Zobellia alginiliquefaciens: one gene and its partner. The protein of the gene in region 2 binds, or shares a complex with, the protein of the main gene of each other region. Links are inferred from orthologs where the notes say so. Each region holds a gene or a part of one and is shown on either strand. Other genes may lie near its edges.

Evidence for each region.
Region 1: the proteins of mnmG (region 2) and mnmE are in contact, whole or in part, in a solved structure (PDB 9HIP), measured with the Escherichia coli proteins. The link is inferred for Zobellia alginiliquefaciens from one-to-one orthologs.

What each region holds. Positions count from the first base shown.
Region 1 is NZ_CP119758.1:4,073,558-4,089,602, forward strand. What follows is about bases 5,964-8,938. They hold mnmE (tRNA uridine-5-carboxymethylaminomethyl(34) synthesis GTPase MnmE), read right to left. Parts: upstream 8,163-8,938; coding sequence 6,765-8,162; downstream 5,964-6,764. Other genes in these bases: P0077_RS16655 (TIR domain-containing protein), read left to right, coding at 5,964-6,660; P0077_RS16665 (hypothetical protein), read left to right, coding at 8,303-8,755; P0077_RS16670 (DUF4870 domain-containing protein), read left to right, coding at 8,879-8,938. Outside these bases: P0077_RS16635 (hypothetical protein), read right to left, coding at 1-1,124; P0077_RS16640 (hypothetical protein), read left to right, coding at 1,735-2,496; P0077_RS16645 (MiaE family protein), read left to right, coding at 2,782-3,363; P0077_RS16650 (hypothetical protein), read right to left, coding at 3,763-4,029; more of P0077_RS16655, read left to right, coding at 4,324-5,963; more of P0077_RS16670, read left to right, coding at 8,939-9,244; dnaN (DNA polymerase III subunit beta), read right to left, coding at 9,318-10,436; gliding motility-associated ABC transporter substrate-binding protein GldG, read right to left, coding at 10,567-12,231; gliding motility-associated ABC transporter permease subunit GldF, read right to left, coding at 12,231-12,959; P0077_RS16690 (SAM hydrolase/SAM-dependent halogenase family protein), read right to left, coding at 13,120-13,953; P0077_RS16695 (PhoH family protein), read left to right, coding at 14,244-15,197; P0077_RS16700 (phosphoribosylaminoimidazolesuccinocarboxamide synthase), read left to right, coding at 15,238-16,045. UniProt on the Escherichia coli protein: Exhibits a very high intrinsic GTPase hydrolysis rate. Involved in the addition of a carboxymethylaminomethyl (cmnm) group at the wobble position (U34) of certain tRNAs, forming tRNA-cmnm(5)s(2)U34.
Region 2 is NZ_CP119758.1:1,910,668-1,926,633, forward strand. What follows is about bases 7,109-10,004. They hold mnmG (tRNA uridine-5-carboxymethylaminomethyl(34) synthesis enzyme MnmG), read right to left. Parts: upstream 9,543-10,004; coding sequence 7,674-9,542; downstream 7,109-7,673. Other genes in these bases: P0077_RS08185 (hypothetical protein), read right to left, coding at 7,109-7,231; ybeY (rRNA maturation RNase YbeY), read right to left, coding at 9,618-10,004. In the rest of the region: P0077_RS08150 (DUF4837 family protein), read right to left, coding at 1-364; P0077_RS08155 (LysM peptidoglycan-binding domain-containing protein), read right to left, coding at 377-2,020; P0077_RS08160 (phosphoglycerate kinase), read right to left, coding at 2,164-3,357; holB (DNA polymerase III subunit delta'), read left to right, coding at 3,499-4,650; P0077_RS08170 (DoxX family protein), read left to right, coding at 4,714-5,112; P0077_RS08175 (OmpH/Skp family outer membrane protein), read right to left, coding at 5,167-5,673; P0077_RS08180 (class I SAM-dependent methyltransferase), read right to left, coding at 6,052-6,882; more of P0077_RS08185, read right to left, coding at 7,010-7,108; more of ybeY, read right to left, coding at 10,005-10,037; P0077_RS08200 (DUF4175 family protein), read right to left, coding at 10,030-13,470; gltX (glutamate--tRNA ligase), read left to right, coding at 13,602-15,110; P0077_RS08210 (SPFH domain-containing protein), read left to right, coding at 15,282-15,966. UniProt on the Escherichia coli protein: NAD-binding protein involved in the addition of a carboxymethylaminomethyl (cmnm) group at the wobble position (U34) of certain tRNAs, forming tRNA-cmnm(5)s(2)U34.

The DNA of each region.
Region 1 (16,045 bases), 2.2 Mb from region 2 along the record:
TGCCCGTCTTGTTCAAAACCAATCATAGAGGCGGCAATCCATCCCGGATTTTTATGAGCTACGGCAGAAATATGAGTTCCGCTTTTAGGATAATCATATCCTAAATCTTCAGAAATTACGGGTAAACAATCACCGGTATTTAGATCATAAGCAATGATGTTACCAAGACATCCGCCATATGGACCGGCGTTAAAAGTCACTGAAAAATCAGTGTCTGTCCCATTTGCCATTTTGCCTAAACTGGAATGTTCCGGTTTTTGCTTATTGAGGTTTGAGACAAGGTTTCCGTTATCATCATAGGAAGATATGTTATGATAAAAAAGTAGGCCACTTGGAGCAGGCATTGCCGCCGTATAGTTAACGTCGTTGATAGAAAAGGCGGTCAGTTTTTGAGTCGAAAAACGATAAGCGTAGGCGGTACTGTTTTCGCATCTAAAACCTATGACATCGTTATCCCAAGAAGGCATTTGTACATCATTACCCATGCTGATTCCGCCTGTACAACCTGTAATGTCCCTAAGGTTGACCAACACTTCTTTGTTGCCGGAAGAAACAGTGTATTTAATATAATCATCCGTTGTTTTATCTAAGTAATAAAGTATATCCGGCTTATTAAAATCCCAAAACAATTGCTCAATATCATCTGGTAGAACATCATCCAGGTTTCTAATGAATTCATACGTTTTACCATCTAGCAATTGGTGTACACCATTGCTTTGGTCATATAGTATCATTCGGGTTTCGTCTGCATTCCAAGCTTGTACCGTACTGTACATGGGTTTGATTATATTTCCGTCACCGGCGTCCGAAATCCTTCGTATTACCGTTCCGAAAGAGGGATCTACAATGGTTTCCAAATAACCCGGTCTAGCAATGTCTTGCATAGGGTGCGGTTCTAGGTCATTGGCCGTTAGCTCCGTGGCAACAGCAACTGAATTTTCGTTTTCACCGGTGGGGTTTTCTTCGGTGACATCCTCTTCTTCCTCAGTGTTCTCTTCTTCGGGAGTTACAGATTCCTGTTCTTCGGAATCGTCACTAGGGGTTAAATTTAAGTTGTCGCTAGTACAGCTTAGAATGCTGAAACCAATGCTAAAAATTAACAGGTAGATTTTCACTTTGTTCATAAGAAATAGATTTCGGGGTTTAAAAATGTACGCATAAATTGATGTGATGGTTCTTATAGCTTTGATTTTTAACAGATTGCGATCTGCTTTAAACCTTGGCTTAAGTGAGGTTTAAGTGTTTTGGTGGAAAGTAAGTGGAGGGCCAATGGGTTATGGACTTCTAATTGTACCAATTTCAGTGTCGATAAATCTTTTACTGATAACATCAGGAATGACTTTTAGACAGAAATACAGTCAAAAAATCATTCTTTTAATTATAAATTCACTCGGACTACTTTGGGCATTATTTTGGTTTTTGTTAACCACACCAAAAATGGATTGATTTGTAACAACGGAAAATAACCGTTGCTAACTAAGTCTTCTCTATAATTATACAGTTTAGTTTTTAACTGTAATAAATATGGAGCTTTTTCATAAGCGAAAATTCCTACAAAATAATCGCTAATTGTAAACGATTATACTTAAAATAATAAATATAAATTTAGAAAGATTCGATAGTGATTGACTTCAGCTAAAATAGTACGGAATACTGTAAAATATGGAGAGCAATATTTTTGAACAGGAACTGTTACGTATAGACAAAACAAATAAATCAAATCCAAGCTTACCTATGAAACGAATTAACAGCCTACTCTTAATGTCGTCCCTAGCAGTTGTGAATTTTAGCTGTGACAAATCTACATCAGATGAATTTGAAGATGTAAATGGGAATATAGAAACCAAACTTATAAGTTCTATAGATGTAACCTCTGCTGAAGATTCAGATGAGGATACTAAGATATTATTTTCATATAATGCCGATCTTCGATTGACCTCTATTTTTGATGGTACTGAAACTACAAATTTCGTTTATGAGAATGGCAATTTAAGTGATGTGACCGGTCAGGGTGATAATGGAAATGTAGAGGAGCTATATGATTCTCCTTATGATGCTTTTGAAACAGGCCATGTTGAAGAATATGATGATAACGGAAACCCTTCAGTAATAAAGTTTGTTGAGTACAATTATGATTATATGACAGGCGAAGAAGAAATGGTGTATTTTACGGCAGAAATCTCTTATGATAATAAACCAAACCCATTTTACAAGACAACTGAGGCTGCCGGTATGATTGATGTAATGGACAAAGTGCAACTGAATTTTGCCGTAGCGCCACAACCACAAGAAATCTTGAAAGCAAAAGCATTGTTCCCTAACAACAATCCTTCTCAAGTGGTGTACAAAAATGAGGAAGGAGAAATAGAGTATACAATTAACATGTCCTATACTTATGATGGCGATTACCCAACGTCTGCAACAGTTTCTTCGGTTTCCGCAGATGGTGGTGACAGCGAAACTTTCTTGACTACATTTACGTATGTGGGCGAATAAAAAAGGAATTTTTAGAATTTGAGTTAGAAAAGCAGCTGTAAAGCTGCTTTTTTTGTGTTGTACTTATAAAACAGATAAGATTCTTTTTTTATATCGTATTGGAGTGCCAAATATGAGGTATTAGAAAGATTTCATTTGGTTAACTGGCGATTTATCTCATTTGAATGCCTATTTTTACTGGATAATCGAGATTAAATCCGCCTAGGCTTGCCTTGAAATCAAAGTGTATTCCTTTTTATGCCTAGTGGGATTTTCCCAAGGTAGTTTATAACAAAATAATAGCCCATGCTTCATTTAAAATTAGCTACTGATCCACGTTGGGTTAATATAGTTGAAAAAAACCTAGAGGAAATACTAACGGATCATGCATGGTGTGAACAAAAAGCGGCTACTAACGCCATTACTATAATTACGCTCAATTCTGAATATCCGGATTTAGTCACAGACTTGCTTTTATTGGCGCAAGAAGAATTAGTTCATTTTCAAATGGTCCACGATATTATTAAAAAGCGCGGGTATACGTTAGGTAGGGAGCGCAAGGACAGCTATGTTAACGAGTTGTATAAGTTCATGAACAAAGGAGGAAGTAGACTTCAGTCTATGGTAGATAGACTTTTGTTTTCGGCTATGATCGAAGCCAGGAGCTGTGAACGTTTTAAGCTACTTTCGGAAGAAATAAAAGACCCGGAACTTTCAAAATTTTATCGTGATTTAATGATTAGCGAAGCAGGCCATTACACTACTTTTATTGGTTTTGCTCGTAAATATGGCCAAGATGTTGATGTAGATAAACGTTGGAAAGAGCTGGTAGCGTTCGAAGCAGAAGTGATAAAGAACTACGGAAAGGATGAAACCATACATGGGTAAAACATCTACACTAAGTTTAAAGTTTAAGTGTATTTAATTCTTGAATCAGAAGTTTTTAGTTTGAATTTTATTTGTAATTAATTGAAAGCTAGAAGAGGTATGGTTATAATTTTAGAGTATAACCAGTATCACATATTTTGTACAATATGACTAGTTTTTAAATCTTGTCTAGTTTCTTTTATTAAACAAATTCAACGGCGGGAACTTGTTTTGGAGGTTAAATTAACTCCATTTTACAAGACAACGAAGGCTGCCGGAATGATAGTTTTTTCATATCCGCAAATGGAGGTAAAAACAAAACTTTCTTGACCGCATTAACTTACGTTGGGAAGTAAAGGACAAAATTTAATAAATAGTAAGAAGCAGCTGAAAAGCTGCTTTTTTCATTAGGTGATACTATTAGCCCACCATTCCATTTATAAATATGTCTATGAACGTTTTCATTTTTTGAAGTATGCGTCCGTCTATTTCACTAGCTTTTAAAATGCTAGGTCTGTCGTCCAAGCAAATAAAAACGTCATCTTTTATGGGTTCTCGGTTTGTATTCGAGACGATAATACCTATAAATTTTTCAGGTACCTTCTTCTCATTTTTCCTTGACTTTTTTTGCAGGCTCTTCTTGATTTCTTTATCGTCTGTAGTCAAAAGGCTTTTAAAATGACTCATGTATTTGCAATTGATTACAGGCTTCCTATTTAATATGAGGAGGGTTGACAACGGTTAGAAAATCGATGTATTGAAAAATCAACAACTTCTATCAACCAAAACCCTCATAACATTCGTATTTATGTTGAAATTTTGATACTTTTTCAAATTGAAAAATATTTAATACTTAGTACTGCTTTTTAGAATATAATTCACTATGTTTCAGCGGAAAATACAGTTTGTCAAATTATTTACTTTAAGTAGTTTTTGACTTTTATATTTAATAGGATTTCACTTACAGTTGTGTTTTTTTAAATGAGTTCAACGAACAACATTTTTGCGATTTATTCCAGCCAAGATAAAGATGTGCTGCAGTATCTATTGCCTCATTTGCAACCTTTGGCAAAGGACTTCAATATAGCTATTTGGAGTGATGATGCCATTGATGGAGAACAGCCGTTAAATCCACAATATTCTTCACAATTGGAGCGTGCAGATGTATTTCTATTTTTACTCAGCAATGCTTTTATGAATTCGGAATTTATCAAGTATGATGAATTTAAAAATGTTATAGACCGCTATAAAGAGGGTGGGGCCACTGTTATACCTATACTTTTGGAAAGTTGTCCATGGGACATTGAATTCACCTCTGACGATTACAATTTTAACTTTAAGGAACTACAAGTCTTCCGTAGAGATGAAAAACTAGTAGGCGGTTGGAACCCAACGGATAAAGTTTGTATGCAAGTGGGCTTTTATGTTCGCGGTTTACTTGCATCATATTCTAAAAAAATTGCTTTGGAGGAATCCGAAAACAAGGGAGAGAAGAAGGAGCTGAATAAAAAGAAGGAAGAGCAAATTGTAATGAATTTTTTCGGAGAAAGCGAGGTTGATACTAAAGCCGATATCGAGAAAAAACAGAAAGAAGAAGCTGAATTAAAAAGGAGAGAGGAAAAAAATAAAAAACTTAGAGAAGAGGCCGAAGCTAAAGAATTAATTAGAAGAGAGAAAAGGCAAAGACAGAAAGCGGAAAACCAAATACGAATTGAAAAAGAGGTCCAGGCGAGAAGAGTAGTAGTTCAAGACGAAAGCCGAGAAAGAGAATTTATAAAAGCTCGTATAGCAATAGGTGAGAAAAGGCACGAACAAGTAACACAACCGCTAAGAGACGCGGCATGGGAAAAAGTATTAGGGGAGACAGTTACGACCCAAAGAATACCGAATAGAAAAAACGGCCTTGCAAAATATAATTATCGATTCAGTAATAAGAACACGATAGAGGCTCGAACTATAGTTCCGGAAAGTAAGCGTGCCAAAGAAGAACCTATAATCCAAATAGTAGTAGAGGAGAAAAGTAGCGCAAAAATTGCAATTCCTCAGAGAGAGACGCAACGGGAAAAGATATCAAATGAAACAGTTCCGGTAGATCAAACCGTAACTAGAAAAACTAATCTAGCAAGACATAACTACCAATTTGACAGAAAAAGGGAGGTCGAAGCTTCTGAAGTTATTCAAGAAGAAAGGTCGGTCAAAGAAGAACCAAAGACCCAAATAGTCTTAAAGGAGGGAAGATGGACTGTACTTTTGAAAAACTTACGAGAGGCGCAATGGGACAAGAAACTATATGAACGGGTCGCAGTCCTCAAAACAATTACGAAAAAGAACTTTACAAGAATTAATTATCTATTTGGTAAAAAAGTAGTTGCTGAGGCCAAAAGTTTGGTTCAAGAAGAAAGGCAGGTAGATAAAGAAACGAAAATTCAGGTTCCTGTAGAGGAGAAAAAACCTAGCGAATTAGTTCAGGAACTGAAAAAAGTCCTAAAAAGAACTGGGTTGGCTTTGCGAGAATATCAAGAGCAAAGCGCAGAAGGGATTAAACACTTTTTAAAAGCAGCAAAATCCAAAGTAGCAGGAAAGAAGGTTGAAAAGGGGAGAATAGTTGAGGTGTTAAACAGCGTCACAAATAAAACTCGAACCACTTTACAAAAATATAAAGTCAAATCAGCTACAGGATTCAGTCAATTTTTTAGGGAAGCCAAGAATTATATATATGCAAGTAAGATAGGAAGCGTTCGTGCTGGCCTCTTAACGGTAGCACTAGTTATTTTTGGCATATTGATTTACGTAATTCAAGGAGATTCTGAAAAACAGCCGATTACACTATCGGAAATTGAGGAAGTGCCAGTCGATTCTGAACTTGATTTAAATTCCGATTCTGATTTCACTGCTGAAGTAATTACAGAAAAGAAGCCGGAGAATCAGGCAGCGGCTATCCTAAAACTAGGTATTGGAGATACATATAATGGCGGTATCATTTTTGCCTTTGACCCATTGAACAAAACTGGTAAAATTGCTTATATGGAGGATAAAGGTCCCATGGCATGGAAAGATGCGATGAGTATTCACGAACAATTAGGTGAAGGCTGGCGGTTGCCTGAGATAGATGAATTGCGTCTCCTATATAAAACTATCGGACAGGGTGCGGACAACGAAGGTAAATTCGTAGCCGAGTTGTATTGGAGCGCTACACCTTTTGACAAGCATCAAGCGCGTCTTGTAAAATTCAGTGATGGCAATGCCTCGTATCACTATAACAGCTCAGGAACACATCGGAAATTCCGGGTCAGGGCCATAAAAGATCTTCAGCTATAGCTAAGAAGTTGGGAATTACAGAAAAAATCAGCCAATCTTTTTTTAGTGATATTCCATTTTTATTTTTCATAAAGTTGATGGAATAGAGATAAATGAAACTATAGTTACTTCCCGATACAAAAGTTAGCAAATATATTCCCCAACAACTCGTCATTCGTCACTTGCCCTGTGATTTCCCCTAAGTGGTATAGCGCTTCACGAACGTCTATGGCCATCAGGTCGCTAGAGAGGTCTTCTTCCATGCCAAATTGCACTTTTTCTATTTCTTCCAGCGCTTTTAGCAAGGAATTGTAGTGCCGTGTATTGGTGACTATAGTTTCGTTATTACGAAGGGCTCCAGTGTTTACAAACTCCAAAAGACTATCCTGTAATTCTTCTACGCCTTCGCCTGTTTTTGCGGAGAGGTAATTTACATTTTGTAAATGCTCGGAAATGGTATTTTTATCGGTGTCTGATAGGGTATCGGCCTTATTGACCAGAAGTACCAAAGGTTTCTGAGGATTCTGATTCTTAATTTTCTCGTAATCAAAAACAATATTTTTCAGCTTTTGTTCATCGGCGAGAATTTTCGAGCCATCAACTAGAAGCAATACTACTTGAGCTTGTTCAATTTTTTCGAATGTACGTTTTATCCCCATGCCTTCCACAACATCTTCGGTCTCACGAATTCCTGCGGTGTCAATAAAACGAAACCCTATACCACCAATGGCTATTTCATCTTCAATAGTATCTCGGGTAGTTCCGGCAATGTCGGAGACCAGTGCACGTTCTTCGTTTAAAAAAGCATTGAGGAGGGTAGATTTACCTACGTTGGGTTCGCCTACAATGGCAACAGGAATTCCGTTTTTAATTACATTTCCTACCGCAAAAGAATCGATCAGACCTTTTAAAACTTTCTGAATACGTGCCAATAGCTCTTTAAATTGAGTACGGTCCGCAAACTCTACATCTTCTTCGGAAAAATCGAGTTCAAGTTCTATGAGCGAAGCAAAATTTAGAAGTTCTGTTCGTAGGCTCTTGATCTCATTACTGAACCCACCACGCATCTGCTGCATGGCAATTTGATGACTAGCGGCATTATCACTGGCAATAAGGTCGGCAACAGCTTCGGCCTGACTTAAGTCCATTTTGCCATTTAAGAAGGCTCTTAGTGTAAATTCCCCGGCATCTGCGGTCCTGCAGCCATTCCTAAGGAATAATTGAATTATCTGCTGCTGTATATAAGGGGAGCCATGGCAGGATATCTCAACTACATTTTCTCCGGTGTACGAATTTGGACCTTTAAAAATGGAAACTAAAACTTCGTCCAGAATCTTATTATCTTCTGTAATGTGACCTAAACTAATAGTATGGCTCTTCTTTTTTCTTAAATCTTTACCATAGGCAGATTTGAAAAAAGTAGCGGCAATGTCTATTGCAGTTTCTCCTGAAATACGAATGACGGCAATTGCACCAGCGCCCGAAGGGGTTGCCAATGCTATTATATTATCGTTTGGGACCATTAAAAAGTTTTTGCAAAAATAGGGAAAAACAAGTAGAAGCAAATGTCAATTTAAGACATCAAAAATAAATGACGCTAATGTTTATGAATTAAGGAAAATAATTACCTTCGCCCTCCATTAACTATTAAAACTATATTATTATGAACATGCGAGTATTGACATTTTTGGTGTTTCTAGTTGGAGTTTCAACTTTCTCATTTGCACAGGAAGACGGCGGGGTTAAAATGGATTCCATATCCCAGGTTGAGCAGGCGGAGCGTGAGGCCAAGGAAATCAGAAGACAGATAGAAGCGGCCGAAAAGGAGGCAAAAGCAGCTGAAAAAGAAGCGAAAGCGGCAAAAAAAGCACAGAAGAAATCAGAAAAAGCTCAAAAGAAATACGAAAAGCTTACAAGTCAAATCAATTCTATAAAAAAGGGATTGGAAAAAGATGAAAAGAAGGTTGCTAAAATAAGTGACAAAATGGAGGTTGATAAAATTAAGGGCAAACTTTCTCCAAATGATGTTGCTAAAATTGAAAAGAAACTGAATAAAATAAAAGTTAGCATGAACAAAAATCAGGAAAAACTGATTAAGCTAGAAAGAAAGTTGTAAACAAGTAAAAAAATATATTTTTCAATCCCGTAAGAACCGATTCTTACGGGATTTTTTGTTTTGTAATGTAACATTTCCTCTTTTTGTTCGTCGTATATACAGAACCTCTAAAACAATCAAAAAATGGAAATCATTAATCAAAACAAAACATTAGAACAGAATAATCAACTGTTGGTCATTGCCCATTTATCACAATTCTTAACGTACATAACAGGTTTTGGCGGCCTCGTAGTTCCTTTGTTGTTGTGGCTTACCTCTAAAGACAGTGTTGTTGGTATGGACGAGCATGGCAAGTCTATTATAAACTTTCAGTTAACTGTATTACTCGGGACTATTATTAGTGTTCCTGCTATATTACTTTTGGGCCTAGGTATTTTAAGTTTAATTTTTATAGGTATCGTAGCGTTTATAATCCCTATAGTAAATGCAGTAAGAGCAAGTAATGGCGAAAAACCCAATACCTTTATGACTATTCCTTTTATATCTTAAAATATAAAAAACATATATAAACAAAAAGCCCCAAGAAGTATTTCTTGGGGCTTTTGTATTTTAAAATAACTTCCTAGCTGTTCAGCATCACCGGCATTACTAGCATAGTTACGTTTTCTCCTTCATCAAGACCGTCAATAGGCGTTAGGATACCTGCTCTGTTCGGTAAGCTCATTTCTAATGATACATCATCAGAAGTAAGGTTGTTCAGCATTTCTGTTAAGAAACGAGAGTTAAAACCTATTTGCATATCGTCTCCCTGATAAGAACAAGTTAAGCGTTCTTCCGCTTTGTTACTGTAATCAATATCCTCGGCAGAAATATTCAGTTCTGCGCCAGCAATTTTAAGTCGTATCTGGTGGGTAGTTTTATTGGAGAAAATAGCCACCCTTTTTACAGAACTCAAAAATTGATTTCTGGCGATAGAAAGTACATTAGGGTTTTCTTTAGGAATTACGGCTTCGTAATTAGGATATTTTCCATCGATTAGACGACAAATAAGCTCTGTATTCTCAAAGCTGAATTTGGCATTACTATCATTATATTCAATTATAACATCCGATTCGCTACCGGCCAAAATTCCTTTTAACAGCGTCAAGGGTTTTTTAGGCATAATGAATTCCGCAACCTGTGAAGCCGTAACATCCGTTCTTTGGTATTTTACCAATTTGTGGGCATCTGTAGCGACAAAAGTTAAATTCTCCGTAGAGAACTGAAAGAAAACGCCGCTCATTACCGGTCTAAGGTCATCGTTACCTGCAGCAAATATGGTTTTGTCAATAGCAGTTGCTAAAATATCGCCAAGAAGGGTAGTGGAGCTAGGGTTGGCCAGTTCAACTGCTTTTGGGAATTCAGCACCATCAGCGTATGCCAATGCGTATTTACCGTGATTAGAGCTTATTTCTACGGTGTTATTGTCTTCTACAACAAAAGTTAGCGGTTGTTCAGGAAAAGTCTTTAGCGTCTCCAACAACAAACGAGCGGGAACGGCAATGGTTCCTTGGTTGTCCGAATCAACATCTAATACCGAGCTCATTGTAGTTTCAAGATCAGAAGCGGAGACCGTTAATTTGTTGTTATCTAGATCGAATAAAAAATTGTCTAGAATAGGTAAGGTGTTACTGTTATTGATAACACCGCCTAAAACTTGTAACTGCTTTAAGAGATAGGTGCTGGATACTATGAATTTCATAGGAGAATCGTTATTTCAATTTGTGGTATATAGTGTCTAATATGTCTCGATATTGATACAAGCTTCGAAAAACCTGAATGAAACAAAGATATTTGAAATGCATTTTTTACCGAAACAAACTTATTAACATCTAGGCCCCGTATTTACGCCTTCTAAAATAGCTGAAAATTGCTCCAAAAAGAAGTGTCAACCCCACGGGAAGGCCAATATTTATTAGTTGCCATTTAGTTTTTTGGTCTGTCATCTTTTGGTCATCCAGAAAGGGTACCGCAACTTTTTTATTTCTAATGTTTATAAGTCCTTTTTCGTCTAAAAGGAAATTCAACGCATTTATTAAAAATTCTTTATTGCCGTAATAGTTGTTTGTCCATTTATCATAGCCTAATTCTAACGGCCGGTTGTTCCGTATTTGATTCCGGATAATATCGCCATCGGAAACCACCAAAATTTGGTTCTTTTCACCTTTGTCCAAAGCCCCTTTTAAAGAAATTGGTTTGATTCTATTTGCGAAGGCCGAGGTGAATTTTCCCGATACCAGAACGGCCAGCGGATTATTTCCTTTGTTGTACAGCTCTTTTTTGGGAGGTGTGTTAATAAGGTCTAGGCTAATTTGTTTTGGTGTGCCGTCCAATTTAGATAAGGGTGAGCTTGATAGAAGTACCGTTTTTGTATAGGTATTGGCTAAAGTGTCTATAGAATTGGCAAATTGAAAGCGAATAGCTTCTAGGTTATTGTTGATCGGATGGTCATTTTTTGAAAAAACCATAGGATTGTAATACCATGGCACGGGATTGTATTCGGAAGCGTTACCTTCCCCCGAAGCTAGGACAATTTGGGTAAAATACATGTCGTTTACCAAATTGGGATTCACTCGAACGCCATATTTAAAAAAGAAATCATTCAGGTTTAAATCCCTTGGCAATGCCATGGCCGCTCCATTTTCGTTAAAAAGGCTATCCAATTCCATATCTACCTGGTCAATGAGCCACATAGATTTTCCTCCGCTCACTATATATTGGTCCAACACATATTTCTCGGCATCCGTGAACGGCTCTGTGGGTTTGGCTATTAGCGCCAAATCGTAGTTTTTAAGCTGGTCTAGTGTGTTTTGAGGATTGGTAGCTACCGAATCTAAAGTAATAGCACCAATATTATAGTAGTCTTTTATGGAGGTCAAGAAATCCGCCAAGTGAATGTCATCTAACTCACCATTACCTTTTAGTACTGCAATCTGTTTTTTTTCAGTTATGCTTATTTTAGCAAAAGCATGCGTAAAAGCATATTCTAAATGTTGAACGGAATTGTTGACTCGTTCTTCGGTGGTAGCGCCCAGTTTGTTTTTTAACAGGGGAATCTTAACGGTCTTATTGTTGTAGTTGACCATGGCCCATGGGAAAACAATTTCTTGTGAAGTCTTTCCATTTTCTTCAACTGTAATTTGAGCGGGAGTCAGTCCTAATGCTTGCAAATCTGTTATGGTGCCATCAATTTGTGAGGCGTCCTCCAACGGATTTATAAAACTGAATTTTATATTACTGTTCTTTGATGCAAATTCCTCCAGTAGCTGGCGCGTCTCGGTCTGTAGTTTTATGAATTCAGGAGGAAGGTTTCCATCTAAAATCACATCAACAATAACAGGTTGGTCAAAAGATTCAACAGTTTGTAGGGCTTCTTCGGATAAGGTGTACCTGTGGTCTTCCGTAAGGTCAAAGCGCGTATACACCCAACCGGAAATAAAATTCAATACGATTAGAATCGCTAAAGCCGAAACTATTGGAATTAGATTTTTCTTCATCACCGGTTCGTGTTTTTAAGTTGTATAACGGTTAGAAAAAGAAAGAAAATGGTTAAAGTGATAAAATATACTAAATCTCGTGTATCTAAAACGCCTCTTGCTATACTTTCAAAATGGTGTTTCATCCCTAATTTTTCAATGAACACTAATGTTTCTCCTTCAAAAAGAGTGGCAAGACCTTCAAATCCATAATAAAAAAGGAAGCATAAAATTATTCCTACTATAAAAGCGACAATCTGATTTTCTGATAAGGTTGAAGCCAATAAACCTATTGCCGTATAACAACTCATTAAAAATAAGGTACCAAAATAAGAGCCTAGAACCAGTCCGGTATCTAAGTTGCCGTTTGTGGTACCCAATTGCGAAATGCTATAAACGTAGAGAAGCGTGGGTACAAGAGCTATAAGTCCTAAAGCGAAAGTTCCGAAGAATTTTCCAAGAACCGTTTCCCAAATTGAAATGGGTTTAATAAAAAGCAGCTCTAAAGTCCCTAATTTTTTTTCTTCAGAGAAACTTTTCATGGTTATAGCGGGTATCAGAAAAAGAAATACCCAAGGCGCTAGGAGAAAAAAGTTGCTTAGATCGGCAAAGCCGTAATCAAAAATATTAAAAGGGCCTTTGAATACCCAAAGGAACAATCCGTTCAGTACAAGAAAAAGCCCGATGACCAAATACCCTATGGGCGATGTAAAGAACGATTGTATTTCACGTTTAAAAATGGCAAGCATATACGGCTTTAGATTTTGAACGCCCCAGTTCATAAGGAGCAAAATACATTCGGTTTATGGTTATTTTTAAAACATACTTAAAAGTATAATCCCAAATTTATAAACAATTATAAATTAAACGAACATTTGTTAAATACAATCCAAGTCGTTTTTCAATCTGTTATGAGAAAGTAATGGTAATGGTGTCTCTAAAATCAAGACCAAGAAGGGTAGAGGCTCCGCCAACTGTATTCAGGTCGCTTTTATAAATAGCAAGCTGAATGTAATTGGCGCTATTAAAGAGTGCTAACCGGTCTCCAGCACCTTTACGCTGACTTTTCTCAAGGTCAAAGTTGATGATGTCGCTGTACTTATTATGAATCTTGGTGAACTTGGTAGTCCGCGCGGTAATCTCAAAATCCCTCCCCTTACGGTAGGCTTCAAAAAAGTTCTTACTAATATTGGTTACCACGTTTCCATAATTATCAATGTAAACAACGCTGCCAATTATTTTACTTCCATTATCAGTAACGGTAGGTGAGAACTCCCTTAAATCTTTAAGCTGGTCAAATGATCTTCCTACCACCTCTAAAGTGCCGCCCCGAGCTATATGGCAGGCAACCTGAACGAACACGTCCAATACGGGAAAAGAACCGTGACTAGGATTGGGAATATTTAATTCCACTACCTTTTCAGGTTTTATTTCACTGGTAATAAGACCAATAACTCCATTGTTGGCGCTTATGAAATAATGGCCGTTTACCAATACTGCCACATGCTGGTTCTCTGGTGTGGGTTCTGAGTCCACCCCAACAATGTGTATAGTGCCCTCGGGAAAATGCTTGTATGAATTTTCTAGGATATAGGCACATTCTTGAATGTTGAACGGACTTATGTTATGGGAGATATCAACTATTCTGGCATCGTTAAGTTCCTTATATATGGTTCCCTTAAGGGTGCCTACAAAATAGTCTTTAAGACCAAAATCTGTGGTTAGCGTTATAATCGGATTCATAAATTACTTTCATTTACATCAGGAAAAACAGGTATTTTGTTAAATTGGAATAAACGACCTGTGAAGCGTGAAACCGTAATAACTACGCTAAACCTGTATAGAAAGCTGTGCAAGATGCTATTTGAGAATAAATGAATATGATTATTTGAGTTCGCTATCATACAGTAATGTTGATATGTTTTAGTTAGGCAAACTGAAATTTTCGTTAAGTTTGTTAAACAAAATTATAACAAAAAAATAGCCAAGCGAAATATTATGTTCACAGGCTTTCATTTTAACACCTCTGTTTTTTGAACGAACTTATATTAGAACTTACCGAGATAAGCCCAAGAGAATTTTTTGGGCAACAAAATGAAAATATTGACTTGCTTAAAAAGTATTTTCCAAAGTTGAAAATAGTAGCTAGGGGAAGCAAAATAAAAGTCTACGGCGATGAAGAACTCCTTGAGGAATTTGAACGGCGTTTTGATATGCTTACGGTGCACTTTGGCAAATACAATAAACTGGACGAAAATATAATCGAAAGGGTACTAACCAGTAATACGTCTTCAGATTATGAATCGCCGGCAAATAGTGGCGAAACATTGGTGCACGGTGTTAATGGTAGGCTTATAAAGCCACAAACCGTAAACCAGCGAAAGTTAGTTGATGCGGCCAAGAAAAACGATATGGTTTTTGCTATAGGGCCTGCGGGTACCGGTAAAACCTATACGGGGGTTGCACTTGCTGTTAAAGCACTGAAAGAAAAGCAGGTAAGGCGTATTATCTTAACTAGACCTGCAGTAGAGGCTGGCGAGAATCTTGGCTTTTTACCGGGAGATTTAAAAGAGAAATTAGACCCGTATATGCAACCTTTGTATGACGGCCTAAGAGATATGATTCCCGCTGAAAAATTGGCACATTTAATAGAGAACGACATCATACAAATTGCACCTTTGGCTTTTATGCGTGGACGTACGTTGGATAATGCTTTTGTTATTTTGGACGAGGCACAGAATACCACGCATGCGCAGATGAAAATGTTTCTTACCCGTATGGGGAAAAATGCCAAATTCTTAATTACGGGAGACCCTGGTCAGATAGATTTACCAAGAAGGGTGATTTCAGGTCTTAAGGAAGCGCTTTTGATTCTTAAGAACACCCAAGGTATTGAAATCGTTTATCTAGATGATAAAGATGTTATCCGTCATAAACTTGTGAAAAAAGTTATTGATGCTTACAAGAATATAGAGCACCAGAATTAATAGCAACCTTTCTTTTTACATTGAAAATTACCATTATCCAATGAGCAGTACCATTACAGATACCAATTTTAAATTTCCGGGCCAGAAAAGTATTTATAAAGGCAAGGTTCGTGAAGTCTATGAACTTGAAAATGGGGTTTTGGTCATGGTGGCCACGGATCGCTTATCGGCTTTTGATGTGGTGATGCCAAAGGGTATTCCTTACAAAGGACAAATACTAAACCAGATTGCCACAAAGATGATGGATGCTACCAAGGATATTGTTCCCAATTGGTTGATGGGTGCACCAGACCCAAATGTTGCAGTAGGGCATGCTTGCGAGCCTTTTAAAGTAGAAATGGTAATTAGGGGCTATCAATCGGGTCATGCTGCGCGTGAGTATAAGGCCGGTAAACGCATGTTGTGCGGCGTACCTATGCCGGAGGGAATGAAGGAAAATGATAAATTTCCCGAGCCCATTATTACGCCTGCTACCAAAGCGGAAATGGGTGATCATGATGAGGATATCTCAAGAGAGGATATTCTTAAAAGAGGTATTGTTTCTGAAGCGGATTATGAGGTGTTGGAAAAATATACACGGGCCCTTTTTGAAAGAGGAGCCCAAATTGCGGCTTCAAGAGGACTTATTTTAGTGGATACGAAGTATGAATTTGGAAAGACCCAAGACGGTAAAATCGTTCTAATAGACGAGATTCACACACCGGATTCTTCAAGATATTTTTATGCGGATACCTATGAAGAGTTGCAATCCAAAGGGGAGCCTCAAAAGCAATTATCCAAAGAATTTGTTCGGCAATGGTTGATTCAAAATGATTTTCAAGGGCTGGAAGGGCAGACCTTGCCAGAGA
Region 2 (15,966 bases):
TGCCCTTAATTACCCCAACGCGTTGTGGAGAAGCGTACATATCCTTCTTTATGTGAGCCAAGTTTAACGAATCTTCCGCCACATAAAGAATAGAGCGTGTATTCCTTATAGAACCCGTAAAAAACTTAGGAGCGATCTGATCTATAGTAAATAAAGGCTCATCCATAGGCATGCCCACAACAGGAGCAGCAAAATGACTTCTAATACTATCGCCCACACTGCCTTTCCATAGCTCGTTATCAATTACAACGACCATAGAGTTTATTGCTCCAACGGAAGTAGGGAGGTAGTTTTGGTTCTTACTGTCTTTACAGGATAAAAATGCTAAGGAAAAGAGTAAAAATAGTGTTCCAGCTTGTTTCATTTTGGTATAGGTTTACGATGAACATTCGCACAATTTCAATTTTGTGCCCGGTTTTAGATTCTTACCGCTAATACCGTTCCATTGTCGTAAATTTTCAACAGAAATTCCTGGATATTTTTTTGAAATGGTCCAAAGTGAGTCACCACTGCGCACTGTATGGGTCTTTGTGCCGGGTGGAAAACTTTTAGCAGAGCTAGATGTTTTTGTAGAAACCACTGCAGCGCTTGGCATTTTTCTAGGAAAAATAGTTAGTCGTTGTCCTATTCTAAGATTATTACTGCGCAAGCCGTTCCATTGTTTTAATTGACTTACGCCAACCCCGTAACGCTCGGCTATTTTACCCAAAAAATCTCCACTACGAACTTTATAACGAATACGATTATCTTCCGCTTCCTTTGCCATTTGTGCCAACGGGCTTTCTTTGCTTTCCAATTCTTTTTTGATATGGGCATAGATAGCTTCCTCATTATGCACAAAGCTTCCTACTGCATATTTTGGCAAACGCAACGTATGATTCTTCCCTTCTATAAAGGGAATAACGTCTAATTTATAAGAAGGATTTAAAACCTTTAATTCCTCTTTGCTAACTCCGGTCAGTTCAGAAATTTGATCAAAAGTGATGAAACTTTTTACGTGTAGAGTGTCCGTTTCAAAATAGGCCCTTTCTATCTTTTCTCCTCGTAAACCATGCTCATCCGCATATTCAAAAAGGTACATAGTTGCCAAAAATGCAGGAACATAACCGGCTGTTTCCCTAGGTAGGTAACGCCGTAGTTGCCAATAATTCTTTTGGCCACCAGACCTTCTAATAGCCTTGTTTACATTACCGGGTCCAGAATTGTAGGCTGCAAGGGCCAAATCCCAATCCCCATAAATATCATAAAGTTTAGAAAGAAATTGACAGGCTGCCGCAGTAGATTTTATTGGATCACTACGATCATCTACATAACTGGACACATCTAATTTATATTGCTTACCGGTACCGTACATAAACTGCCAAAGACCTGTTGCTCCAACACGTGAACGGGCTCTTGGGTTCAATGCCGATTCTACAATAGAAAGATATTTCATCTCCAAAGGAATATTGTAGTTGTCCAGCTCTTGCTCAAATAGAGGAAAATAAAATTGGCTTACGGTCAACATACGCTCCATTAAATCTCTTTTTCTGAAAAGAAACGATTTAATGACGTTCTCTAAAGAAGGGTTGTAAGCAATATTGAAAGGTGTTTTTTGGTTTAGTCTATCCAAACGAGCCTTCAGCGTATCCGTAGGAAGAGAAGTAGGATAGGTTTTATCATAATCTAACGTTTCCACCTCACGGAACATTTCATCGGAAAGGGATGCATTTGCGTAAAGTTCCTTCATCCAAAGGCTGTCATACTTGGCAGCTTCAGGCAAATCTTGAAGTCTTAGTCTTAATATAAGACTGTCTTTTGATAAGGTTAGTGGGCTATCATTTAAAACCACACTATCCTTAGCCATCTCCTCCATCTGCTCTAGGCCTTTCATATCCATGGCCAGTGTATCCACTACAACCTCTTCCGTTAGCTCGTCAGAAACCACAACCGAATCTTTCTCCTGTTCTTGTGCCACTACGGGCAACGCCAAAATAAGACCTGAAAAAATCGAAAGAAAACGTTTTTTACTTTTTATCATTTAAAGTGCATATATAGCGGTACGTACAGCTATGATTAACATAGGGTTACAGCGAACTGTAACCCTACTAAAATCGTACTTTTTTCCGAAAAAATAAAATTTTTACAAAATTAAGCGTTTCGCCCCGTTTATCGATAACGCCTTTATTGACCGATTATTGCAGCGATACCAGGTAGGGTTTTACCCTCTAGGCTTTCCAACATAGCGCCACCTCCAGTAGAAACATAACTAACCTTATCATCAAAACCGAACTGTTTAACAGCAGCAACGGAATCACCACCTCCTACAAGTGAAAAAGCACCGCCTTGCGTAGCCTCATCAATATAATTACCTAAAGCGATAGTTCCTTTTGCGAAGCTCTCCATTTCAAAAACACCGATAGGACCGTTCCAAAGGATGGTTTTTGACTTTAAGATTACCTCCTTAAAATTCTCCAAAGTTTTTGGACCAGCGTCCAATCCTTGCCATCCGTCAGGTATTTTGGTTACGTCTACAATTTGCGTATTCGCATCGTTTGCAAAATCATCTGCAGCCAATACATCAACAGGAATATGAACTTGTACATTCTTCTCTTTGGCTTGTTTTAAAATATCCATGGCCAAATCCATCTTATCATCTTCACAGATGGAATCACCTACTTGCCCACCCTGTGCTTTTATGAACGTATACGTCATACCACCGCCAACTATCAGGTGGTCTACTTTGTCCAAAATGTTTTCAATAATGGTAATTTTTGAAGAGACTTTTGCTCCTCCTAAAATTGCCAAAACTGGCTTTTCGCCGGTTTGCATTACTTTATCAATTGCTTCAATTTCTTTAGCCAACAAGAATCCAAAACATTTTTTATCCGTAAAGAACTTTGCTACAATAGTGGTTGAGGCATGTGCTCTGTGTGCAGTACCAAAAGCATCATTGATGTATATATCTCCTAATTTAGAAAGTTGCTCAGCAAAACCTTCGTCTCCTTTTTCTTCTTCAGCGTGGAACCTTAAGTTTTCCAATAATAGTATTTCACCTGGTTTAAGTTCAGCAGCCGCTTTCTCCGCAACATCACCCACACAATCCGCAACAAATTTTACCGTAACACCAATAACATCCGAAACTTTATTCGCAATATGCTGTAAAGACAAATCGGCAACTTTTTGTCCCTTTGGTCTTCCCAAGTGGCTCATTAAAATGGCACTACCACCATCTTCCAGTACTTTTATGATTGTTGGCTTCGCCGCTTCTATACGGGTAGCATCGGCAACATTAAATTCCTCATCCAATGGAACGTTGAAATCAACGCGAATGAGAGCCTTCTTATTTTCAAAATTAAAGTCGTTTACAGTTTTCATGTTATTCGGTTTTAGAGAGTCGCAAATGTAATAAAAAGGATGTTAGACTGGTAGTACAAAACCAATAGACTCTAGATATTAACCATATTTAAGAAGTTGGCACAGTTGAATCGTATGTATTAAAAAAGTTATCTTTGGCCCATGTTGTTCAACGAGATTTTAGGACTATCACACATCAAGAACCATTTGGCCACTAGTGCCGATGCAGGTAGAATTCCTCACGCCCAATTATTTGTGGGTCCGGAAGGATCCGGAACCTTGCCCATGGCCATTGCCTATGCGCAATATATTATTTGTGCCAACAGTGGCGGAGAGAACAACGGACACAACCAGAGCTGCAATCTTAAATTTGGTGCACTTTCCCATCCTGATATGCATTTTGCTTTTCCCGTTTCCAATTCGGATAAGGTAAAAAGCCACGCTGTCAGTAACCACTATATGGAAGAATGGCGAAAATTTGTAAAAGAACAACCTTACGGAAATCTTTTTGATTGGTACCGTTTAATAGGAATTGAAAAAAAACAAGGTCAGATCGGGGTTGATGAAGCCCAGGATGTTGTTAAGAAATTAGTCTTAAAATCCTACGAAGGAGGATATAAGGTGATGGTGATTTGGATGGCCGAGAAAATGAATACCGCGGCAGCCAACAAGCTTTTAAAACTAATTGAGGAGCCTCCTAATAAAACCGTCTTTATTCTTATTACCGAAGACGAGGAACAAATTATACAGACCATACGTTCTCGGTGTCAAGTCTTACATTTCCCTCCCCTAGCCGAAGAAGCTATGGCCAATGCCCTAGTTGAAAAAGGAGCGTTAAGAGAAGAAGCCTTGCGCATAGCCCATGAAGCTAACGGAAACTTCAACAAGGCATTAGATTTGATGAATGAAGACTCAGAAGATTTAATCTTTGAAAAATGGTTCGTGCAATGGGTACGGAGCGCTTTTAAAGCCAAAGGAAATAAAAGCGCCATCCAAGATCTTATTATGTGGAGCGAAGAAGTAGCTAAGACCGGTCGTGAAACACAAAAGAAGTTCTTACACTACTGCATAGCGGTAATGAGGCAGGCCATGCTCATTAATTTTAATGCCAAAGATCTCTCTTTTATGCGTATCCATGCAGATGGTTTTAGTTTGGACAAGTTTGCTCCTTTTGTTCATGAAAACAATATTCTAACTATTGTAAAAGAACTTGAAGATGCTATTTACCACGTTGAACGAAATGGGAACTCCAAGATTATTCTTACAGACCTTTCTATAAAGTTAACGCGTCTCTTACATCGAAAAGCAGCATAGGCTGTACTATACTACGGTTTTTTTTTGCTAACTTAATAGCAACCAACCCCAAAACCATAGTCTATGGATTCTTTTCTAAACTCCGCCACCGAAATTTTAATCTTGATTTTTCTAATAATTGTCTTCATTCAAAGTAGTATAGACAAAATTTTTGATTGGAAAGGAAATCTCTCTTGGCTCAAAGAACATTTTACGGGCACCCCGTTAGAAAAGCTTGTCCCTTTTCTCTTGGGCACCCTAGTGTGGATAGAGATGGCTTCGGGTGTTTTATGCGCCGTTGGGCTTTATCAAATTTTAATCATAGGAGAAAGCAGCATTGCGCTTTATGGCAGTATTCTATCATGCGTGTCGTTACTGATGCTTATGTTCGGTCAACGTATGGCCAAGGATTATGAAGGAGCCAAGACCATTGCCGTATATTTCATGCCTGCCATATTTCTGGTCTACATCCTTCAGAGATAAAAAAACGCCCGTAGATAGAATCTACGGGCGTTTCAATAATTTTTTTATGTAGGTTTACTTCTTGTACTTATCGTTCAAAAGTTTTACGATTTCCGAAGTAAGATCATTAGCTTCTGCACCGTACAGCACGCTACCACCATCACCACCTCCAAGAATGTAGCTATAGCCATTTGCTTTTCCGTAAGCCTTCACTTCTTTCTTCACCTTACTGATAATACTATCCATTTCGGTTTGGCCTTCCATTTGAAGTTGTTGATCTTCCTGCTGCAATTGCTGCCCTATCATTTGCCCTCTTTGTTGCATTGCACCATACTCTTCCTGCGCTTTTTGCTGGGATAATTTTTGAGCTTTAGCTTGAAACGCCTGAGCCTCCATTTGAAATGCCTGAGAAATACTATCTCTCTTTTTGGTCAGCGCATCAGCTTTAACTTTGAATGCCGCTTCAACATCAACTTTTTCTTGGTATTCTTCCATCAACTTTACATTGTCTACAAATCCAATTTTTTCTTGTTGACAAGAAACCATTACCAACATCAAAAATACCACTACTACGTTTTTCATAATTCAGTTTATTATTAGTCTACTTTTTACTCTTAACTAATTACTTCTAAAATTAGACTTCATTAAATTCTAAAGAAATTAATTTACAAGTTGCGCAAAAATAGAAAAGCTTTTTTAATTGTTGTCATCTAATTTTTAAATGTCGATGAAGAAGCTCCTATTCATAAAAAATTTAATTCGATATCATTATTAGCTCCTAAAACAGCCCATCAACAGTCTTTATACTTCATTCGATAAAGTATAAGTGAAATTTATCAAAAACAGCACTTTACAAAATCCATAGAGGAATTATATTTTTAAAATCATACAATCACTGGGCAATGGTAGCCAAACAGCCTTAAAACGGCTTAAAATAAGTTTTAACGTAAATAACGAGTATTATTGCTGCTTTTTTAAAACATAGATTATAGAGGAAGGTTGACCCGTGAATATAGCTTTAAGATTAGACCAAAAACCGATTAGAAATGATTTCATTAAATTTTGTTTGCCCGTCTTATATTTCTCCGAAAGTATAGAGACGTAAAAAGCATCAAACCACATTGGTTTGGTTTTCACCAATTCCATTCCGTGTTTTGCAAATATCTTATGTATGGCTTCTTTTGAAAAATGCCAAAGATGTCTGGGCACATCATAAGCTGCCCAAAATTCTTTATAGTGTTGGGCGTCGTAAGATTTAAAATTCGGAACAGCAATAACAAGCGTTCCATCTTTCTCTAAGTTTTTCTTTATTGTTTCTATTTGCGAATCTAAATCTGGAAGATGCTCTAGAACATGCCAAAGTGTAATTACCTGAAATTTGGTATTAGGCAAATCATCTAAACCGGCTAACAATTCCATTCTCTTTTCGCGAGAACGAATCCGAGCATCCTGGTTGGGTTCTACTCCCTTAACGGACCACTTCCATTTTTTTGCTTCCAACAAAAAATCCCCGGTACCTGCACCAATATCCAGGAGCGTTTTATTTTGCTTTGCGTATCGGTTTATCAAAAAGACTTTTTGAGAAAGACTGATTTTTTTGACCGCCTGATACATTTTATCTATAACAGATTTAGACGAATCGGTATGCGAAATATAGACATCACTTTCATAGTATTTTTGAAGATCTTTTGGTTGGGGTTGTGTTACCAACATTTGAAGTTCTTCATCTAAAAGTAATTCAAAGTCTTCGCCGGTAATTGAGAAGTCTTTAGTTTTTAAAAACGGTTTCATTGTAGTTGTGCGTGGTGAGGTATTCTTTTTTGAGAGTTCGAAGATAATTTAAAACTGGCTCTCTAGAAAACGAATTTTCATGAACACAGTCTTTTTCATAATCGCGATTTATTTCAATAGCTAAATGTCAATTATTGGTTCTGGTCATATCATCTCCCCCAACAAAATTAACATCTTCTTCATTGGCTAAAGCTGTATTCAAAGTATCGTTAAAAATAGCAGGAGCTAGTTTCAAAACTTTGGCAGGAATTGAGGTCTCATAAAACACGAAAAAAATAATTTTTCCATTAATCTCAAATGGGAAATCATCATACACATAATTGTAAAATGCTTCGATTATTTGGGGCATTCAAAAATGAACATCTTTATTCTGGAAAGACTCTTTTTGAACTTCTTCTTTTTAAAAATTTTATACTCTTTTATGCTTGCCGCAATCCGTACCGAAATGCAAGATTGAACTGTAACGACAAGACACAAAACAAACAGATATCGCTTCATCTAAAAGACGTTTTTGATTGAAAAAATACATCAACAAAAAATCAAGTCCAAAACAATTTTACACCTCCCTACTCGTTCTATATAAACAGAAATAAAAAAAGGATTTCGAACCCTTCTACTATAGAACTGGCTGGGAAACCCTTAAGTACTATTCTTATGTATATTTTAAAAATGCACGTTATATAAGCTATAGCGTTCGCTGTAGTAAGGTTCCTTTAGTCGTATCCGCACTATTCTTATCTAGAATAGCAGTGTGGAAACGACATATGTTCCACGTGGAACGTTCTTAAATTCTACCTTCCTAGATACACTAGAAGCACACTAATATCAGATGGATTTACACCACTAACTCTAGCTGCCTGTGCTATAGTAACTGGCTGTATAGAATTCAGTTTTTCCCTTGCCTCGTAGGACAAAGACTTAAGTTTTGAATAGTCAAAATTTGCCGGAATTTTTACGTTTTCCAAGCGTAATAATTTATCAGCATTATTCTTTTCCTTAGCAATATATCCCGAATACTTTACCTGAATTTCGGTCTGTTCTAGTACCTCTCGGTCCAGCTTATTCTCTTCCACAAAACCGGAAACTGTTTCCAATTGTAGCATGTGATCCATGGTTACTTTAGGTCTTGAAAACACCTTGAACATCTTATCGGATTGTTTCACCAAAGCGGAATTTACACTCTCCAAAATAGGATTAATATCCTCTGGTTTAACACTGGTTTCTTTAAAGAAATTTACGAATGAATCAGATTTTTTCTCCTTCTCCTCCATGCGGATAAGGCGTTCTTTTTTAGCTAAACCAATCTGAAAACTCCGTGGAGTTAAACGCAAATCTGCATTATCCTGTCGCAATAAAGTTCTGTATTCTGCCCTAGAAGTAAACATACGATAAGGCTCTTCCGTACCCTTTGTAATTAAATCATCAATCAAAACACCAATATATGCTTCGTCTCTTTGGAGAATAAATTCCTCTTTTTCTTTAATTTTTAAATGGGCATTCATACCAGCCATTAGACCTTGGGAAGCTGCTTCCTCATACCCGGTAGTTCCATTAATCTGTCCAGCAAAATACAGGTTCTCCACAAGCTTAGTTTCCAAAGTATGTTTCAATTGTGTGGGTGGAAAATAATCATATTCTATAGCGTAACCAGGTCTGAAGAACTTCACATTTTCAAACCCTACAACCGAGCGTAATGCCTTAAATTGAACATCCTCCGGAAGGGAAGTTGAGAAACCATTTACATATACTTCTACCGTATCCCAACCCTCAGGTTCAACAAAAATTTGATGACTATTCTTATCTGCGAAACGGTTAATCTTGTCCTCAATAGATGGACAATAACGAGGCCCCACACTTTTAATTCGACCATTGAACATAGGTGATCTATCAAAACCATCACGCAACACATCATGAACCAACTCACTTGTATGGGTCATAAAACAATCACGTTGGGTAGTAAGAACCGGCGTCTGCAAATACGAGAATTTCTCCGGAATCACATCCCCTGGCTGAGGAATCATAACCGAATAATCCAAAGAACGACCATCAACACGTGGTGGTGTTCCAGTCTTCATACGTCCACTTTCAAACCCCAACTGCAGCAATTGTTCGGTAATTCCAGTAGCTGCTTTTTCCCCTGCTCTTCCTCCACCAAACTGTTTTTCGCCTATATGGATAAGTCCATTTAAAAATGTACCGTTCGTTAGAACAACGGATTTAGATCTAATATCAATCCCTAAAGAACTCTTTACCCCTACTGCTTTACCATTCTCAATTAGTAATCCACTAACCATTTCCTGATAAAAATCAACATTAGGTATGTTCTCCAACGCCAGACGCCATTCCTCCGCAAACCGCATACGGTCATTTTGAGTACGTGGACTCCACATGGCAGGTCCTTTGGACTTATTCAACATTTTAAACTGAATAGCGGACTTATCTGTGATAATTCCACTTAATCCTCCGAGCGCATCAATCTCACGTACAATTTGTCCTTTGGCAATTCCTCCCATGGCAGGATTACAAGACATCTGACCGATAGTCTGCAAATTCATGGTTACCAAAAGGGTCTTGGAACCCATATTACCCGCTGCCGCAGCGGCCTCTGCCCCTGCATGTCCTCCTCCTACTACTACAACATCATACTCCTCTGCAAACATCTCTTATCCTTATAAAATGTGATTATTTACTTTACATACACCACCCTAACCTTAAAATACGGGTCTGGTATGTCCTTATTGTTCCACGTGGAACATTTTAATTTTTTCGTTTTCCTTACCACGCATTAGGGTTACCTCTGCATCGGACTTATCCTTAAAACCAAAGAGATGTAATATGCCATGCGCCATAACCCTAAGCATTTCCTCTTCAAATGAAATGTTGAATTCCTTAGCGTTTTCCATCACCCTATCAACAGAGATAAAAATATCCCCTCCAATGACTTTTCCTTCTGTATAATCAAACGTCAAAATATCAGTATACGTATCGTGATTAAGATATTTTTCGTTCATATCAAGAACCTCTTCATCGGAACAAAATACATAGTCAATTTGATTCAACTCTCCCCCTTCAGAACTAATAACAGAACCTAACCAATCTACATACTTGCCCTCATTCTCCAGAATAAAGTCCGTCTTATAATGAAACTCAATCATCCGTTTTAAAATATTCTTTAACCATATTTTGAAAATTTTGGCGCAAAGGTAAGCTTTGTCTGTTTAAAATCTCAACTTCATTACGATAATTCTCTAATAATGAGGGTTTAGTAGTAATAGGATTATCAAACTGATTGGTATTGGTATTACTCTCTCTTTCAGGTTTTTTACCTTGTTTTAACGCTGCATTTTCTAACTTCAACATTTCATACTGAATGTTATTAATCTTGGACATACTGCGCTGAGTAAAACCATTTTCTAAAAGATCATTCTCAAAATCCTCCATCTGCTTAATCAGCTTCTCTGCAAGTTTTTTATCCCCAGCATTCATCATGTCCTCTAATTGCTGTTCCAATTGCTGACGCAACATCTGCTGCTCTTTGTAAATTTCATAAATCTCCTCAAGTTCTGATTCCGACAGTTGTCCTGAGCCATCACCAGAATCACCCCCTTGCTCTTTTCCACTACCGCCCTTGCCATTTTTTCCCTGTTGCTGGTCTCCTTGATTAGATTCTCCTTCACCGGGTTTTTGCCCTTCCCCCTTTTTAGATTCTCCCTTATCACCCTTAGAGCCCTCTCCTTTATCCCCTTCACCTTTACTAGGCTTTCCTTCTCCGGGTTTGCCCATTCCTTCCATTTTCTCTTTTAATTCCTGTTGCCCCTGAATAATATCTGGCAATTGAAAACCTTCTCCTTTACCCTCTCCTTTACCAGACATCATGCTCTGTTCCATATTATCCAATATTTTAGCAAGAAAATCAGCTAAACTATTGGAAGCATTAAGCACATATTTTTGATACGATACACCTTGGTATATTTGATTTTCCGCAACGCTCTCCAAAGTCTTATCCACATTATAATACACTTCTGTAATCTGTTCGTTTACGAACTCAGATAACTCCGCACGCCTTAACGATAAAGCAAAAAGGCTATCATCTACATGTTCAAACAAATCACGAAGCTCTTGTTGTTGGTGTATAGCGTTAGAAAACTGCGGACTATCCGCATCAACATCTTCTAGACTATCGTACAACTTTTCTTGTTTAAAAGAGAAGGTAATCAGGTTATCCAATATTTGTCTTAACATTTCAGCATCCTCAGAAATGGAATCTCCGCCGCCACCTGAGGACGATTTTCTAAGCGCTTCGCTCATTTGCTTCATTTTCTGAGCTGCAGATTTTTGTTTCTTAGTTGCCTTTTCCGCTGACCCCTTACTACTTTCTGGCTCTGAAAAGCTAGGTTCTTCTTTTTTAATCTCTTCTAAAGCCTCTTTCTGATCCTCTTTAACATCTAACTCTTTCTGGTGATCACGGCTCAAATCAAGCGGTTTCTTAAGATTTAAATTGTCGTTATGCAACTCATCTAACTCCTTCGCTATGTTATCAAAGGATGTATTCAATTCCTTCTGCTCCTTCTCTTTATCCTTTACTCCAAAATTATCAGCAGCCTTTTCCTGCTTTTCAGCCAATTTTTCCAAATCACGAGCCAGTTGATTAACCTTTTCAGTAACATAATACCGTTTGGTCAATTCTAGCAACTGCTCCAGGTTACGTTCGCTGTTCTGCTGTTTCTTTCCTAGGTCTTCTAACCTCTTTGTTAATTCAGATTTATCAATCTTATCAGCTATTTTATTAAGTTCTTGCAGCAACTTTTCATTCTTCTTAGCCTGTATTTCCTGACGTTCCAAACGTTCCTGCAACAACTGGTTTAACTCATCATCTTTATCCATCTTACTCAGGTTCTCTTTCAGTTGTTTACTGAACTTTTCCATCTGACTTTCCTGCTGTTGTTGCTTTCTTAGAAAATCCTTAACCTGATTTTGGTCAGTAAAATTAAACTGGGTCTTCTCTTTTTGTTCCCTATTAATGTCCTTAAGACTCTCCTTCTGCTCCTTAAACTTATCTAAGGATTTATCAAGGTTATTGATCAATGATTGTTGTGATTCCAATTCTTTATTCCTAAGCTCATCTTCGTCCAACAAAGACAATGAAAACACTTGGGATTTTATGGACTTTCCTTTATGAATAGCATCGTTATCCACCGCTTCAAAGTAAAAACTATAATTCGTATCAGAATCTATTTCCAGCCCAGAAGGAAATGTGTAATAAAATTGATCAAAATTAGAATTAGGATTGTTCAATAGTATGGTTTGCTTGTTTTCCGGATTATCATCGGCATAACATATCAATTTTATACTGTTTAGTTTATAATCATCCGTTGCCTCACCTGCGTAATAGGCTACATTAGGATTGAGTGAGTCTAACACCTGCTTCACTTTAATGGATGGATACGCATCCCTAATAACAGTTAACTTATAACTTAATTTCTCATAATGAGATACATTGTCATTAGAAGTAGCCACCTCATAATCTAAATTGCTATACACTCTCTTTTCTAGATTAAAATCAACATTACTTTTAGAAAAATCCTGAATGGTATCTTCAGTAATTAATTGGACAGTACTGGTATTTGAACCCGTAATTTTCCAACTAACCTTTGTACCCTCTGGAAATATAGCATTACCCGTACTTTTCAAGGTTTCGGTCGGTTTACCGGTATAGTTGGGATAGTCCAATTCCATCTCAAAACCATCCATTACAGGCGTTTTGAGTACATTAAGTCGATAAGGTTTAGATTGCACTCCATTAGCCAAAAAATAAAAATTTACCGAATTTAAAGGAGGTGTAAACTTATAATGGTACCGACCGTTATCTTCCTGAAGAATTGATTGTTTTCCATCAACAACTATAAAAACAGTTTCGGGCTTTACACTTCCCTTAGTAATTACTTCTAAATTATATTCTTTAGCATCCAACACGTCTAAATCTTTGGTCATTAAGTGAAAAGAAAAAGGTGCTGGTGGTTCGTAAGCCATACGATAATTAACCACCCTATTTCCGGAACCAAAAAAGGGTTTGAGATTACCTGATACGCCAATGAGAAACACTACCATTGCTGGAATAGCAAGGTATTTCAAATATTTTAAGTTGTCCTTAAACTCCACAGCCTTAGCAAACGGCACTAAACGCATTCGTTCACTTCTCTGTTCAATACTAGCCAACAATAATTCCGATTGGTTTTTATCCTCGCCTAAATCAATAAGATTATACAGCTTGTCCCCAACTTCAGGAAAATGTTTACCAATTAAAACGGAAGCTTCTCTATTACTAATCCCTTGTTTTAACCGAAATAGATAGAATAAAGGCATTAGAATGTATTTAAACAGCAATAACACCTCAATACATACAAACAATAGCAGCAAGACCAAACGTCCCGTAGAGCTAAGCCAAAGTAGGAATTCAACTCCAAGTACAGCCAAAAGGAAAAGGACACCAAAGGCCACAAACAATACTACACCCTTAATGAGCATTTTAGTATAGTACTTTCTAACAAAACCGTTCAGCTTTTGCAGTATGTTCTGGTAACCATTCATAGATTGTAAAGATACAGAAAAAAGCACCCAAGGCCTTAGCTCCAAATTCAAGTCCTTTATGCGTCTGTTTAAGAGGTTTACTTTGGGGAGATAAGGTGCTTTTTATACCTTTACGCCATAAAATTTTAGCCATGAGCCAAAGAGTACGCGTACGTTTTGCACCAAGCCCTACAGGGCCATTGCACATAGGCGGTGTTCGCACTGCCCTATTCAATTATTTATTCGCCAAAAAACACGGCGGGGACTTCATATTGAGAATAGAAGATACTGATCAAAACCGCTACGTTGAAGGTGCCGAGCAATATATTGTTGACGCACTCAAATGGTGTGGCCTTGCTTTTGATGAAGGCCCAGGCCAAAAAGGTAATTTTGGACCTTATAGACAAAGTGAACGTAATCTCCTGTACAAGCAGTATGCCGAGGAGTTGATAGCCAACGGGAAAGCCTATTATGCCTTTGATACCGCAGAAAAGTTGGATTTTCATAGAAAAGACCATGAGGCAAAAGGTAAGACCTTTATTTACAACTGGCACAACCGGTTAAAACTGGATAACTCCTTATCCCTAATGCCCGAAGATGTTCAAAAACGCTTGGACGCAGGGGAAGATTATGTGGTTCGTTTTTTAACGCCTCCGGATGAAAAATTACATTTAAAAGATATTGTTCGCGGTAACATTGAAATTGACACTAATGTTCTGGACGATAAAGTTCTTTTCAAAAGTGACGGAATGCCTACCTATCACCTTGCCAACATTGTGGATGACCACCTAATGGAAATTACCCATGTTATTCGTGGTGAGGAGTGGTTGCCTTCTTTAGCACTTCACCAGCAACTATACGATGCTTTTGGGTGGAATGCCCCTGAATTTGCTCACTTACCCTTGATAATGAAACCTGTGGGAAAAGGAAAACTTAGCAAACGTGATGGTGAAAAAATGGGATTCCCTGTATTTCCTCTAAGCTGGAACGAATCCATTGGATACAAAGAAGAAGGTTATTTCTCAGAAGCTGTTGTTAACTTTTTGGCCCTTTTAGGCTGGAACCCAGGTACGGAACAAGAGATTTTTAGTCTAGAGGAATTAGTAGAAACCTTCAGTCTACAGCGTGTTAACAAATCTGGGGCCCGCTTTGATCCTGATAAAACCAAATGGTATAATCAACAGTACCTACAGACAAAAACGAATGCCGAATTGGCTAAACTATATGCAGATATCTTACATGAGAAATCAATTGCAGTTGATGAAAAACCAGAAGATTATCTTGAAAATGTAGTTGGTTTAATAAAAGAACGAGCTGTTTTTGTAGCTGACTTCTGGGATTTATCCGATTACTTCTTTGTTCCACCTACATCTTACAATGAAAAGGCAGTGAAAAAACAATGGAAAGAAGGTACTCCCGAGATTCTAAACCGTTTGGTATCCGTGTTGGAAGGAATATCTGATTTCTCATCCGTAAACGTGGAAACCATTGTAAAAGATTGGATAGGCCAGGAAGAACTCTCTTTTGGTAAAGTGATGCCACCCTTACGCTTAGTGATTGTTGGTGATATGAAAGGCCCGCATTTATTTGATATCATGGCCATGATCGGCAAAGCAGATAGTATAACACGCATTCAAAAAGCAATTTCAGCTTTAGCATAAACTCATAGTAAAATACACTTTTATGTAAGTGCCTGAATAGTTCATTTCTATTCAGGCTTTTTTTATTCCCTTCGACAATGAAAATACAACTGATGTAACAAACTCAAGAAAATTACTACATATCAATAAAGCGTTTCGTAAATTCATTCCATTAACTAAAAACTAAAAATTATGGGCAGTTTTATTTGGATTCCTATTCTATTCTTTGTTGTTGTGACTATTATCTCCGGCGTATTTATTGTGAAACAACAGACTGCCGTTTTGATTGAAACATTCGGGAAATTTACGAGTGTTAGACAATCAGGAATTCAGTTTAAAATACCTTATGTACAGCGTATTGCGGCAAGAATCAGCTTAAAAATTCAACAATTGGATGTCATCATTGAGACTAAAACCCTAGATGACGTTTTTGTAAAATTAAAAGTCTCTGTTCAATATGTGGTAATTAGGGAAAAGGTTTACGATGCCTTTTATAAATTGGAATATCCGCACGAGCAGATTACTTCGTATGTTTTTGACGTGGTGCGTGCCGAAGTGCCTAAAATGAAACTAGATGATGTTTTTGTAAAAAAAGATGATATAGCCATAGCTGTAAAATCAGAACTACAAGATGCAATGCTAGACTACGGATACGACATTATCAAGACCTTAGTAACCGATATTGACCCGGATGCCCAAGTAAAAGAGGCCATGAACCGTATTAATGCCTCTGAGCGTGAAAAAATCGCTGCTCAATTTGAAGGTGATGCCGCACGTATTCTTATTGTTGAAAAGGCAAAAGCTGAAGCTGAAAGCAAGCGGTTACAGGGCCAAGGAATCGCAGACCAACGTCGTGAAATAGCTCGTGGTCTAGAAG